DNA from 2 places in the Bacillus altaicus genome. Region 2 is predicted to be linked to the other one. Evidence: predicted binding sites of a transcription regulator. Region 2 holds the regulator's gene; the other holds the start of a gene.

Region 1 (7,644 bases), 760 kb from region 2:
GATAGTCAGGAATATGGTGAATTTACATTAAGTGCTAGAAAATTCCTAGTGAAATATTAACAGTGTAAAAACCCTCTCTGTTACTCATCATAAGGGGGAGCTTTTCGAAAGAGAAGTTCATTCTAACAAGGGGGGTTTTTGTATTGAATACGAAAGTAAAAGTTATTGCTGCTTCTTTGTTAGTTACCAGTGCATTAGCTGCATGTGGTACACCGAAAGATAATAATGCGATGGATGGACGTAACTATAATTACGAGCGTACATCTTATAATGATACACACCAGTATCGTGATAATGTAGCGCGTAACGATCGTTATACAGATTATGTAACATATAGAAACGGTCGTAACGATACAGGATATAATAATTATTACCGTGATGTAAATTACAATGGACAAATTGCTAATCCGCACCCAACTCGTAATATTACAATGAACAATTCATACATTAATAATGATGGTAAAACTGCAGAGAAAATTACGAATCGTGTAAAACGTATGAATAACGTAGATCGAGTTTCTACAGTTGTATATGGAAACGATGTAGCGATTGCGGTAAAACCACGTAATCCAGCGACGAATGAAACAACGATGGCGAACGAAATTCGTCAAGCTGTTGCGAATGAAGTTGGAAATAGAAACGTATATGTTTCTGTAAGAAATGACATGTTTACTCGTGTCGATGCAATGAGTACACGTCTACGTAATGGTACAGTTACAAACGATTTTAATCGTGACATAACAAATATGTTCCGAGATATTCGTTACGGTCTGACTGGTACAGTACGATAGTAAAACAAAAGAGGAAGGGGGAACCCTTCCTCTTTATTCATCTTCGTCTTGTAAACGACGTTTTTTAATGAAATAACTAATGGAATAAGAAGTTAAAAAGCATATGAAGAGAATACTACCTGTTAGAATAGCTTCAAATAGAGGCCTTTCTGGACTGAAAATAATATAAATGATAGCCATAACGATTCCTACAACAAGGGAGCGTAATACAATTTTATAATAAGGCGTTAATTTCATTTCTTTTTCACTGTTTTCTACATCGATTGAAACACTTAGTTGTAAATAACTAACTAACATACTTGTAAGAATAAATAATAACCATAATGGAGATTTCGTAATTTGATTAATTCCTTCGGTGAATCCGATATAACCTAAAATGCCGATTATACCAATTGATTGGAAGAGAAAGGCAACGCGTATGTTTTTTAACGTTTGAAGTATGAGGCGCTCGTCTTTAATTTTTTTCAAAGCATTCATCCCCTGTTTATATTTATAGCATTAATTGTAACATATATATTACATTAACCAATTTATAATTTACATAAATTTCAATTTGATAAAAGAGGAAGACAAATATGTTTAGAAACATGTTGCGCTTCTATCTTATTAATGTTATATTAGCAAAGCGATGAGCTAATTTACGTAAGCCGAGAGATATGCTTAAGTGCTAAACACGCGAATGTGGTCGCCTGGTCTCTCGCCGTAAACGCATCAAGACGCCTGCTTTGCAGGCGTCTTTCATTTTATATAAAAGTAAATGATACATGCAGATGAGGATTAACCCTTATCTGCATTTTTTATTTTTCTTAGAAATTTACTGCTATTGTTTATATGGATAAAACCCCCATTTCCGGAAAAGCTACAAATGAAAGTATGATTTTGCCTAGAAGAGGTGAACGGAAATGAAATGGATACTAATTGCAGTGCAAGCTTTCGTTATGATGTTTTGCTTAGCTTATGGATCCGATGTGAGGGCAGAAACAACAGAAAAAGAACCTGCAGTTACAATTTTATTAGAGCGTATGTATGTTGATGGAGAAGTAAGCGAGGAAATACTGACAGAAAAAGTAGCGGATTTAGAAAAGTTTTTGCAGCAATATAAAGAATGGCAACTTGTTGATCGTGATGATGTGCAAATCGTATTACAAAAGAAAGTTGATGATATTTCTCCTTTACTGAAAACGAGTGGTTATTTTGGTGTTTCAGAGGAAGGGATATTGCAAATTTTCAAAGGGGTACCGAAAAGTGATAACGCGATCCATTCCTTCTTTCAAATTGATATGAAAAAGCTTGAAAGTTATGAACGGGCGGAATTGAAACGTGGTATTCGTATAAAATCAAAAGAAGGTTTTGTAAAGACAATCGAAAAAATGAAGCAGTACGCATTGCAAAATAAGAAAAAAAGCAGCTCAGGGTGAGCTGCTTTTTTCTTATTTATTCTTAGCTAAAATCTCTTTTGCGATTTCATCAATTAGCATATCTTTTCCGATTGGATTGAATGCTTTCGTATTGAAGGCTTCATTTGATACTTCATATACGTGATTGTTTTTTACTGCTTTATTATCTTTCCAAACGGCACTGTTTTTATAGTCTTCATAAACTTTATCAGCTTCTCCGCCAAAGTTTACAATAAACATTTGATCAGGCTGGAATGCAACAAGACCTTCTAGTGATACTTGTGCCATCGTTTGTTTTAAATCTGTACCTTTTGTTGCTGGAAGCTTTAAATCGTTAAAGAGTATGTCACCATATCCGAAGCTACCGTATACACGGAAGTTTTGTGGTGTTACTGCAACGAACATAAAGTTTTCATCTTTTGTTTTTTCTTTAATTTTTTTAGATAAAGACTCTGCTTTTTTATCGTAGTCTGCAATCCATTTGTCAGCTTTCTTCTCTTCGTCAAATAGTTTACCTACTTCTTTAAACTTACCGCGCCAGTCTTCTAGATTTGTTTCTAGAACAACTGTCGGTGCAACTTTTTCTAGTTGATCATAAATTTTCAATTGACGATTGTTTAAAATAATTAAGTCTGGTTTTAAAGCAGTAACAGCTTCTAAATCAACTTTAGGCGCCCAGTACCAGCCGACTGCTTTTACTCCGTCTAGCTTGTCTGTTAAGTGATTTTGGATTTTATCTTTATATGTGTTCGCTGTGCCAACAGGTTTATGTCCAAGGAGTAATAATTCCTCTGTTGATCCAGATAAGTCAACAATTCTCTTTGGATTAACTGGAATTGTTGTTTCCCCTTTAGCATGTTTTACAACTTTCGTTTTTGGTTGTTCTTTTGCTTTTGATTCTTCTTTTTGAGAAGAACAGCCAACAATAGAAAGAACAACTAGCATAATAGTAAATAAAATAAATAGTCTTTGTTTCATCCTGATGTAACCCCTTTAATTAATATTGATAATCATTATTGACTCCTGTATAGTAATGTTCTTTTTGTCTTTATGTCAATAGAAAAAAACGGAAATTGTAAACGGGGAACATTTGTTGGGGTAGTCTCGCTTTTCTATTGTTAAATATGTTAAAATGGAATACATGATTTGAGAGGGAGAGATCGTATTTTGTTTGAATATGTTACAGGTTACGTGGAGTATGTAGGACCGGAATATGTCGTAATTGATCATAATGGAATTGGTTATCAAATTTTCACACCAAATCCGTATGTATTTCAAAGAAGTAAGCAAGAAATTCGTGTCTATACATATCATTATGTGAGAGAAGATATTATGGCACTTTACGGATTTAAAACACGTGAAGAGCGTTTATTATTTACAAAGTTGTTAGGTGTATCGGGGATTGGACCAAAAGGTGCTCTTGCAATTTTAGCTTCTGGTCAAACAGGACAGGTCGTGCAAGCGATTGAACATGAAGATGAGAAGTTTTTAGTGAAATTCCCAGGTGTCGGAAAGAAAACAGCACGCCAAATGATTTTAGACTTAAAAGGAAAACTAGCAGATGTCGTGCCAGATGCATTTGTTGATCTGTTCTCGGATGCCGAAAGTTTTGATCAGAAGAAAGGTTCATCAACTGAGCTTGATGAGGCGCTTGAAGCACTACGAGCACTTGGTTACGCAGAGAGAGAAGTTTCTCGCGTTGTACCAGAGTTATTAAAAGAATCACTAACGACGGATCAATATATTAAAAAGGCACTTAGTCTTTTACTAAATGGTAAGAGGTGAGTATAATGGACGAACGTCTCCTTTCAGGGGAATCTGGATACGAAGATGCGGATTTAGAGTATTCATTACGGCCACAGACGCTCCGTCAGTATATTGGCCAAGATAAAGCAAAACATAATTTAGAAGTTTTTATTGAAGCGGCGAAAATGCGTGAAGAAACGTTAGATCACGTACTTTTATATGGACCACCTGGACTTGGTAAAACGACGCTTGCGAATATTATTGCCAATGAAATGGGTGTTAACATTCGAACAACGTCAGGTCCCGCAATTGAAAGACCAGGAGATTTAGCGGCTGTATTAACAGCACTTCAGCCTGGGGATGTATTATTTATTGATGAAATTCATCGTTTGCATAGATCTATTGAAGAAGTGTTATACCCAGCGATGGAAGACTTTTGCCTTGATATCGTTATTGGGAAAGGACCGTCAGCTCGTTCTGTACGTCTAGACTTACCTCCATTTACGCTAGTTGGGGCAACGACGCGTGCAGGTGCATTATCAGCACCACTTCGTGACCGTTTTGGTGTGCTTTCACGATTAGAGTACTATACAGTAGATCAGCTTTCTGCGATTGTAGAACGTACAGCAGAAGTGTTTGAAGTTGAAATAGATTCGTTAGCAGCATTAGAAATTGCAAGACGTGCCCGTGGTACACCTCGTATTGCGAATCGTCTATTACGACGTGTACGTGACTTCGCACAAGTTCGCAGTGACGGAACGATTGCGATGGAAATTACACAAATGGCGTTAGAACTATTACAAGTAGATAAATTAGGACTTGATCATATCGATCATAAATTACTGCTTGGTATTATTGAAAAGTTCCGCGGTGGTCCAGTTGGATTAGAAACTGTTTCAGCAACGATTGGGGAAGAATCGCATACGATTGAAGATGTGTATGAGCCGTATTTATTACAAATTGGCTTTTTACAAAGAACGCCAAGAGGCCGGATCGTAACACCGCTCGCATATGAGCATTTCGGAATGGAGATGCCAAAAGTATGACGGAGATGCCAAAGCTGCTTATTACAGCTGGTATTTTGCTCATTGTTGTTGGATTAGCTTGGAAGTTCATAGGAAGGCTTCCAGGCGATATTTTTGTGAAAAAAGGTAACGTTACCTTTTATTTTCCTATCATTACATGTATTGTGTTAAGTATTGCATTATCTTTCATTATGTATATAATAAATCGATTCAAATAAGAAATAGGTGGATACAGTTATGGATATTAATCTGTTTGATTTTCATTTACCAGAAGAACTCATTGCACAAATTCCGCTTGAAGAGCGTGAAACATCAAGATTGATGATGTTAGACCGTGAAACAGGAGATATTGAGCATAAACATTTTACGGACATTCTTTCTTACTTACATGAGGGGGATTGCTTAGTTTTAAATGAAACGAAAGTTATGCCTGCTCGCTTGCACGGTGTGAAAGAAGATACAGGTGCACACATTGAAGTGCTTCTTTTGAAACAAGAAGAAGGCGATAAGTGGGAAACGCTTATAAAGCCAGCGAAGCGTGTAAAAGAAGGGACTGTCATCTCTTTTGGTGAAGGAAAGTTAAAAGCAACTTGCATTGGAACAGCAGACCAAGGTGGGCGTCAACTTGAGTTTTCATATGACGGCATCTTTTATGAAATTTTAGACGAGCTTGGAGAAATGCCTCTTCCTCCGTATATTAAAGAGACGCTAGAAGATCGCGATCGTTATCAAACGGTATATGCGAAGGAAATCGGTTCAGCAGCAGCACCGACGGCTGGCCTTCACTTTACAGAAGAGTTACTTGAGAAATTGAAGCAAAAAGGCGTTCAATTAGCATTCATTACACTCCATGTAGGACTTGGAACATTTAGACCAGTTTCTGCAGATACGATTGAAGAGCATCATATGCATGCAGAGTATTACCATATGTCTGAAGAGACAGCTGCGTTATTAAACCGCGTAAAAGAGAATGGTGGACGTATTATTACAGTAGGTACGACATCAACTCGTACGTTAGAAACGATTGCGACAGATCATAGTGGTAAGCTCTGCGCCGCTTCTGGCTGGACAGATATTTTTATGTACCCAGGATATAAATTTAAAGCAATTGATGGTTTAATTACAAACTTCCATTTGCCGAAATCAACATTAATTATGCTTGTAAGTGCATTTGCAAATAGAGATAATGTACTTCATGCTTATAATGAAGCAGTAAAAGAAAAATATCGTTTCTTTAGCTTCGGTGATGCGATGTTCGTTGCATCTCACGCTAAAATGAGAAACAAATAAAAGGAGTAAATTATGACAGCAATTCGTTATGAATTTATTAAAACTTGTAAACAAACGGGTGCGCGTTTAGGTCGAGTACATACGCCACACGGTTCATTTGATACACCAACATTTATGCCAGTTGGTACACTTGCAACAGTTAAAACGATGTCACCAGAAGAATTAAAAGCAATGGATTCTGGCATTATTTTAAGCAATACGTATCATTTATGGCTACGTCCAGGACACGAAATTATTCGTGAAGCAGGTGGCTTGCATAAGTTTATGAACTGGGATCGTGCAATCTTAACGGATTCAGGTGGATTCCAAGTATTTAGCTTAAGTGACTTCCGCCGCATTGAAGAGGAAGGTGTTCATTTCCGTAATCACTTAAATGGAGATAAATTATTCTTATCACCAGAAAAAGCGATGGAAATTCAAAATGCATTAGGTTCAGATATCATGATGGCATTTGATGAGTGCCCACCGTTCCCAGCTACTTTTGAATACATGAAGAAGTCTGTAGAGCGTACGAGCCGCTGGGCAGAGCGTTGTCTAAAGGCGCATGAACGTCCACAAGATCAAGGTTTATTCGGTATAGTACAGGGCGGAGAGTTTGAAGAACTTCGTCGCCAAAGTGCGAAAGATCTTGTTTCAATGGACTTCCCTGGGTATGCTATAGGCGGTCTATCTGTTGGTGAACCGAAGGATATTATGAATCGTGTTCTTGAGTTTACAACACCACTTCTTCCTGATGATAAACCACGTTACTTAATGGGTGTAGGTTCTCCTGACTCGTTAATTGATGGTGCGATTCGCGGTGTTGATATGTTTGACTGTGTACTTCCAACTCGTATTGCTCGAAATGGTACATGTATGACAAGTGAAGGCCGTCTAGTTGTGAAAAACGCGAAATTCGCTAGAGACTTCGGGCCGCTTGATCCGAACTGTGATTGCTACACATGTAAAAACTATTCTCGTGCGTACATTCGTCACTTAATGAAATGCGATGAAACGTTCGGAATTCGTTTAACGTCTTATCACAACCTTCATTTTCTGTTAAACTTAATGGAGCAGGTGAGACAAGCTATTCGTGAAGACCGTCTTGGCGATTTCCGCGAAGAGTTCTTTGAACAGTATGGCTTTAATAAACCGAATGCTAAAAACTTCTAATACATAATTTAAAAGGAGGAACACAAGATGAATGCAGGTATGATGAATATCGTTATGATTGTTGCGATGTTTGCGATTTTCTATTTCTTATTAATTCGCCCGCAACAAAAGCGTCAAAAAGCAGTTGCTCAAATGCAAAATGAAATCAAAAAAGGTGATGCTATCGTAACAATCGGTGGTTTACACGCTACAATCGAATCAGTGGATGAAACGAAAATTGTTGTTAAATCTGGTGGTTCACAC
Region 2 (7,644 bases):
GGTTATGAACTTGTTCAGCAAATCTCTAATAAATTTTTAATATCGGAAGGTTCTGTATATCCGTTATTACGTCGTTTAACGAAAGAGGGATATTTTCAAACGTATTTAAAAGAATCCACGGAAGGACCGCCCCGTAAATATTATCAACTAACAGAGCAAGGAGAGATGCAACTTACGTTATTAGTAACAGAGTGGCGTGATTTTGCTAAAGGTGTTCAAGAAATTATTGAAGGGGTGGAATGGGATGAGTAAAGAACAGTTTCTTAAAGAATTATCAAGTCATCTTAGAAAGTTACCAGAAGAAGAGCGACAAGATATTTTATTTGATTATGAAGAGCACTTTCAGTTTGGGATGGAAGAGGGGAAAACTGAATCAGAAATAATAAAGGGACTTGGCTCTCCAAAGGTAATTGCGAAAGACTTGCTTGCTTTGTATCGCTTTGATGAGATGAAAAAGGATCCATCGACTTCGAATATAACAAGAGCTGTCATGGCGGCGGTTGGACTTAGCTTGTTTAATTTTATTATTGTGTTAGGCCCGTTAGTTGCAATTATCGGTTTTATATTTTCTTTTTGGGTCGGTGGGATTGCTAGTGTAGTGACACCATTTTTCGTTATTGTAAAAGTATTTATGGGCACTTTTATATGGTTGGATCTTTTCGTTAGTATAACGTTTGTTGGAGTAGGTTTGTTGTTATGTATTGTAGCTTATTATAGTACGAGGTGGTTTAAAAGATTATGTGTACGCTATGTAGTCTGGAACTTCAAAATGATAAAAGGGGAGTAGATGATGAAAAAGATATTATTAGTAGCTATCGCTTGTATCATTATTGGAGTAATAGGGATTTCACAAACATATGAAAAAGCAGTACAAACTGCAGAAAAAGGAGATAAAGAGGACGTAATTAAAAACGAAACGCTAAAAAATGTAGAAGTTAAGTTAGATGCAGGAGATATTGTTGTCCAAAAATCTCCTGATTCCTCTTTTTATGTAAAGCAAACAGGAGACGTAAGTAAACAGGAGATTCGTATTGCTGAAGATGGTGATACGTTAAAAGTCATAGGGGAAATAGAAAAAGGTGTTTCATTTGATTTTTCATTTTACAATTTTGGATTTCAAACGCCTAGATTGACTATATTAGTACCTGAACGTTCTTATCAAGAGATAAAAGTAAATTCATCCGCTGGACAAATAGAAATAAGTAATGTGAAAAGTGACCGCGTAAGTGTTGAAACACTCGCCGGAGAAGTGGATTTGAAACATGTAACAGCAAAGAGTGTAGAGGGGTCTACAAAAGCTGGTAAGGTGAATTTTAAAAAAGTAATAGGGAAAGTAACAGCAAAAACGGCTAGTGGGGATATAGATATTATTGATCATGATTCTAAATATGATTTAGAGGCAAGTTCAACTGCTGGAGATGTAGATATTACTTTATTGGAAAAACCACAAGATGCAGTTATCACTGGGCAAACCGCTGCTGGAGACGTGACAATTTTTAAAGAGGACAATAAAAATATAACGATTGGTAATGGTAGTAAAAAGATTAGCGGTAAAACCGCTGCTGGAGATGTTACTATTGAAACGCGTTAATAATTAATGAAATGAATTCTTTTGAATGAACGGAAATCTATCAAAATATAAAAAGAAGATAATGCCCTATATAAATAAGGGAATTATCTTCTTTTTATTATTTTTAATGTAAATCACGATATACGCCAATTACTTTTCCAATAACTGACACTTGTTTTAAAATAATAGGTTCTAGTGAAGAGTTTTCCGGTTGTAGACGGAAATGATCTTTTTCTTTATAGAAACGTTTAACAGTTGCTTCGTTATCTTCTGTTAAAGCAACTACAATTTCACCGTTGTTTGCAGACTGTTGTTGGCGAACAACAACTAAATCACCATCAAAGATACCAGCTTCAATCATGCTATCTCCAGAAATACGTAACATAAACACTTGATCTGCTCCAGCAACGATACTAGCTGGAAGTGGGAAGTGATCTTCTACACTTTCGACTGCTGTAATCGGTAAACCGGCAGTAACTTTTCCGACGATTGGAACTTGAATAACAGATTGTGTTTCCGTTCGGTTGTCACCTAAAATTTCAATTGCGCGTGGTTTTGTTGGATCGCGTCGGATATATCCTTTTTCTTCTAGTCGTGATAAATGTCCGTGCACTGTAGAACTAGAAGCGAGGCCGACTGCTTGACCGATTTCACGTACGGAAGGTGGATATCCTTTTTCTTGTACTTTTAGCTTAATAAAGTCGAGAATGTCTTGCTGGCGTTTCGTTAACTTTTCCATGTTTTCTAACACCTCGTTTTCTTTCATTTTTCTTATTATTAAGTATAACATGCGAAAAAACATTCTACAAACATAAGTTCGAACGAAAGGCGAATTTATGATACACTATAAGGAAAATATAGTGAGAAAGAAGGGTTCAAAATGAATGCAATTATTTATGCACGTGTGAGCACAACAAAAGAAGAACAGGAAACATCATTATTGCGTCAAAAAGATGAATTATTGCATTTAGCTGAGCGCTATCAAATGGATGTTACAAAGGTAATTGAAGAGCAGGCTAGCGGTTATACAATTGAACGTAATGGCATATTAGAAGTGCTAGATACAATTCGAGATGAACAAGTTGATGTACTACTTATACAAGATGAAACGCGTCTTGGTAGAGGAAATGCAAAGATTGCGTTAATGCATTGTTTACATAAAGAGGGGATAAAAGTTTATACGCACACGCATAGTGGTGAATTACAGCTTTCAGATTCTGATTCGATGGTGCTAAATATAATTGGGATCGTTGAAGAGTATCAAAGAAAGATCCACAATTTAAAAATTAAACGTGGCATGCAAAGAGCAGTGGAGAAAGGATTTCGTCCAGAGAATAATTTGAAAAATCGTCATTTAAGCGTAGGACGTGAGAAAAAAGAAGTGCCAATTGAGGAAATTGTACGTTTGCGCCGGAATGAATTAACTTTTGAAGAAATTGCAGCAACACTTCGTGGTTTTGGTCATGATGTTTCAAAAGCAACTGTACATCGAAGGTATGTAGAGTATACAAAGCAATTGCTTGATAAAGAGGACTAACTATTGTATGATAATAATCAGTTTTGAGTAGAAGGGGGATTCGAGATGCCAAGTCAAGAACTCATTGAACGCATTAACTTCTTAGCGAAAAAAGCAAAAGCTGAAGGCTTAACTGAAGAAGAACAACGTGAGCGCCAATCGCTACGTGAACAATATTTAAAAGGATTTCGTCAAAATATGTTAAACGAATTAAAAGGAATTAAAGTCGTTAACGAAGAAGGAACGGATGTTACACCGGCGAAATTAAAAGCTTTAAAAAAGCAAGATAATGCAAAATTAAATTAAAAGATGGGCGCAGCCCATCTTTTTTTATTTTTTAAAATTGTTATTTAATAACTTTCCAGTTTTCATTTTTCGTTGCTTCTATCCTTTTATGCTTCAATATATAGTTAGCGATAAGTTCAGACATATCTGTTGGTATGTCTTTTACTACTAGTTTATTTTGAAACATAAAGAAATTCCCGCCGCCACTTGCACGATAATTATTCATAACAACGTCATATTCTTCATTCATATTAAGAGGAGTGCCTTTATACTGCAAAGACTCTACTCTCTCACCAATTGGTTTTGAAATGTTTAATACGTACGAAATCCCTTCCCACATATCGTAATTATAGTGTTGCGGCTTTGGTTCTATGTAGGTAGGGGTTACGATGATGGATCCATCTGCTTTTAATGTGAAATAAGAAGCAGAGAGTTCGAGAGCATCTTTTATATCCGCTCCGGTTATTCTAATTACTTTTAATGTATTTGGATAAATATAATTAGAAACGATGTCACGCATTGTTACATGTTTCGGGAAACCTGGAGATGTATTATGGAACAAACTTGTGCAAGAAATTGAAACATTAGCTATATCCATCTGTATTTTATTTATGAATTCAATAAAAGGGTGGTCTTGCAAACGAGTTTGCATAGCATCTGAAATTTGCATGTCCCCATAGATTAGTCCAATAGGTTTATCAAGCCAATTTTGTGTTTTCTCTTCATAATCGTCAACCAAGGAAAGAACATCTTGGTCTGCCGCAATTCCTTGTACGGGCAATAACTCTGAATAACTCTCTTTTTTCACCCATTTTTGTTCTGCTTTTTCGAATGTTACTGTTACTTTTCCAACTGAGTGTCCATTGCATCCGGTCTGTAAAATTGTTACACCATTCATCACGGTGTGAGCGATTTCTCGGTGTTGGTGGCCTGTTAGTAAAATATCTATGCCTTCAATTTCATGGCACATTGCATATCCTTGGTTTTCACCTGTTAAAACTTCAGTCGGTACTCCGGTTTGTAAATCGCGTTCAAATCCCCCGTGATAGGCTACGACTAGTAAATCTGGTTTTTCATGTTTACGGATGTAAGAAACCCATTTTTTTGTTGTTTCAAATGCATCTTCAAATTGTAAATCTTTAATATGATGTGCTTGTTCCCAATGGGGGATGTAATGCGTTGTCACCCCTAAAATAGCAATTTTTATATTTGATTCAATATGTTTTATTATATATGGTTTCCCGAAATAAGGTTCTTTTCTGTTTTTATCTAAAATGTTTGCTGATAGATAAGGGGAATTTGCAGTAGCCACAGCATTATTTAATATATCCATTCCATAATTAAATTCATGATTTCCGATAATTGCAATGTCATACTCTAAGTAGTTGGCTAATAAGGACATTGGGTTTTCCATATCTTTTTCGTATGTAGCGTAATGATAAGTAAATGGTGTTCCTTGAATGAAGTCCCCGTTATCAATTAAAAGAACGTTTGTGTTTTGAGAACGTTCTTTTTTTATAAGAGTGGAAATCTTAGCTAAACCAATGTCTGCTTGGGAGTTATCTTGGTAGTGAATTGGATAAACAGTACCATGTATATCGCTTGTTAATAAGATGTTTAAAGTTACAATTTGATTTTGATTCAATATCATTCACCTTTTCTATTGTTATCTACTAATTAAGCATATCAAATATATGAAGGGAAATTTAATGTGAATGTATAGAATGTGTAAAGATTCTGTAAATAGGGGATTATTCGTGAAAATGTGTGATATATTTCTTCATGTTTACGGAAGGTTATTTTATAAAAACAAAAATGGAGGCATTAATATGTTGAAAAAAGTTTTTGTAATGAGTACAACAGTTGTACTAGCAGCGGGATTATTAAGTGGCTGTGGAACGAAGGAATCAAGTGCAAGTAAAAATGAAGATACGAAAAAAGGTTATGTACCGAAGACTTTAAATGTTCAATTTGTTCCTTCTCAAAATGCAGATACGTTAGAGGCGAAGGCAAAACCGTTGGAAAAGCTATTAAGTGATAAATTAAATATGCCGGTAAAAGTTAGTATTTCAACGAATTACAATACAATTGTAGAAGCGATGGCATCTAAGCAAGTAGATGTAGGCTTTTTACCTCCAACAGCGTATGTGTTAGCGCATGAGAAAAAGGCTGCAAATGTAATTTTACAGGCACAACGTTTTGGTGTAGATGATGAGACAGGCGCTCCTACAAAAGATTTAGTAGACTTTTATAAATCTGAGTTTGTTGTTAAGAAAGATTCTAATATTAACAGTGTAAAAGATTTAAAAGGTAAAAAAATTGGTTATCAAGATGTAACATCGTCAGCGGGGTATGTATGGCCTGCGGCTGTATTGTTAAAAGAGGGAATTGATCCGTTGAAAGATGTGAAACCTGTTACATTAAAAGGTCATGATCAGTCACTTATTGCTCTTTTAAATGGTGATGTAGATGCAGCTGTTGTATTCCAAGATGCTCGTAATATTGTAAAAAAAGATTATCCTAATATATTCGATCAAACGAAAATAGTGAAATTTACGGAGAAAATTCCAAACGATACGATTTCTGTACGTTCTGATTTAGATGCAGAGTGGAGCAAGAAATTACAGGATGCTTTCATTGAAATAGGAAAGAATGAGGAAGGGCACAAAATCATTAAAGAAGTATACTCACATGAAGGATACGTTAAATCTGATGATAGTAAATTTGATATCGTTCGTGAATACGGAAAGAAAGTAAAAACGCAATAATACATATGGAAATGGAAGCTAACTGGAAGGGGTGTAGTTTCAGTTAGTTTGCCGTTTTGAATACATAGAAGGTAGGTAAGATGTGTGATAGAGTTTCGAAATGTCTCCAAAGTGTATCCGAATGGTACAAAAGGATTGAATAATATAAACTTAAAAATTCAAAAAGGTGAGTTTGTTGTAATGGTAGGGTTATCCGGGGCTGGAAAGTCTACACTTCTCAGATCGGTAAATCGCCTTCATGAGATTACGGAAGGTGAAATCATAATAGAAGGTGAGTCTATTACTGCTGCAAAAGGAAAAGGGTTACGACGTATGCGCCGGGATATAGGTATGATTTTTCAAAGCTTTAACCTTGTAAAGCGGTCAACGGTATTGAAGAATGTATTAGCTGGCCGTGTTGGGTATCATTCGACACTGCGTACAACGTTAGGTCTATTTCCAAAAGAGGATTTGGAGCTTGCATTTCAATCGTTAAAAAGAGTGAATATTTTAGAAAAAGCATATGCGAGGGCTGATGAATTATCAGGAGGACAACAGCAACGTGTATCGATTGCTAGAGCGTTGGCGCAAGAAGCGAAAATCATATTGGCAGATGAACCTGTTGCATCGTTAGATCCGTTGACAACAAAGCAAGTGCTAGATGATTTGAAGAAAATCAATGAAGATTTTGGAATTACGACAATTGTAAACTTACATTCTATTGATTTAGCTAGGCAATATGCTACACGCATTATTGGATTACATGCAGGTGAAATTGTTTTTGATGGTTCAGTAGAAGAGGCAACGGATGAAAAATTTGCTGAAATTTATGGGGACGTAGCTCAGAAAAGCGAATTATTAGAGGTGGCAGCTAAATGAATGACGTGACGATATATTCGAAATCGATACCGAAGCCGCCGAGTAAATTGAAACATATGTTAACAGCTATTCTAGTTATTTTACTTTTGTGGGGAAGTAGTGTGCAGGTCGACGCATCATTTGCAAAACTAGTAGTTGGTTTTCCTAATATGATGGATTTGCTGAAAGAGATGGTGCCGCCAGATTGGAGCTATTTTCAAGTTATTACAACAGCAATGTTAGATACAATACGCATGGCAATTATTGGGACGACTTTAGGAGCGATTTTAGCTATTCCAATTGCACTATTTGCGGCAAGTAATGTGTTTACTAGCGCGTTTTTGTACAGTCCAGCTCGATTGATTTTAAATTTTATCCGGACAATACCAGATTTATTATTAGCGGCAATTTTCGTAGCTATTTTTGGAATAGGACCACTTCCAGGTATTTTAGCGCTTACTTTTTTCTCAATTGGACTCGTGGCGAAATTGTTGTATGAGTCAATTGAATCAATTGATCCAGGTCCATTAGAAGCGATGACAGCGGTAGGAGCAAATAAGGTGCAATGGATTGTTTATGGGGTAATTCCGCAAGTAAAAGCGCACTTTGTCTCCTATGTCCTTTATACATTTGAGGTGAATGTGCGTGCAGCAGCTGTTCTAGGCTTA

What was found. The regulator LexA, encoded in region 2, represses DNA repair genes until DNA is damaged. The targets are predictions, from matches to a motif close to CGAACATATGTTCG.
Region 1: the regulator LexA is predicted to act here: its motif matches at 3,272-3,285, upstream of ruvA (Holliday junction DNA helicase RuvA).

The regions. Positions count from the first base shown of each region.
Region 1 covers NZ_CM143394.1:1,309,163-1,316,806, forward strand. The annotation lists gene ACE38F_RS06855 (YhcN/YlaJ family sporulation lipoprotein) at 144-791, shown strand; gene ACE38F_RS06860 (branched-chain amino acid ABC transporter substrate-binding protein) at 825-1,259, opposite strand; gene ACE38F_RS06865 (BofC C-terminal domain-containing protein) at 1,694-2,209, shown strand; gene ACE38F_RS06870 (iron-hydroxamate ABC transporter substrate-binding protein) at 2,222-3,166, opposite strand; gene ruvA (Holliday junction DNA helicase RuvA) at 3,356-3,973, shown strand; gene ruvB (Holliday junction branch migration DNA helicase RuvB) at 3,979-4,980, shown strand; gene ACE38F_RS06885 (DUF2905 domain-containing protein) at 4,977-5,177, shown strand; gene queA (tRNA preQ1(34) S-adenosylmethionine ribosyltransferase-isomerase QueA) at 5,197-6,249, shown strand; gene tgt (tRNA guanosine(34) transglycosylase Tgt) at 6,262-7,401, shown strand; gene yajC (preprotein translocase subunit YajC) at 7,429-7,644, shown strand, end outside.
Region 2 covers NZ_CM143394.1:2,065,355-2,072,998, forward strand. The annotation lists gene ACE38F_RS10860 (PadR family transcriptional regulator) at 1-252, shown strand, start outside; gene ACE38F_RS10865 (DUF1700 domain-containing protein) at 245-787, shown strand; gene ACE38F_RS10870 (DUF4097 family beta strand repeat-containing protein) at 788-1,591, shown strand; gene lexA (transcriptional repressor LexA) at 1,695-2,309, opposite strand; gene ACE38F_RS10880 (YneB family resolvase-like protein) at 2,451-3,107, shown strand; gene ACE38F_RS10885 (DUF896 domain-containing protein) at 3,153-3,392, shown strand; gene ACE38F_RS10890 (bifunctional metallophosphatase/5'-nucleotidase) at 3,433-5,016, opposite strand; gene ACE38F_RS10895 (phosphate/phosphite/phosphonate ABC transporter substrate-binding protein) at 5,201-6,139, shown strand; gene phnC (phosphonate ABC transporter ATP-binding protein) at 6,224-6,997, shown strand; gene phnE (phosphonate ABC transporter, permease protein PhnE) at 6,994-7,644, shown strand, end outside.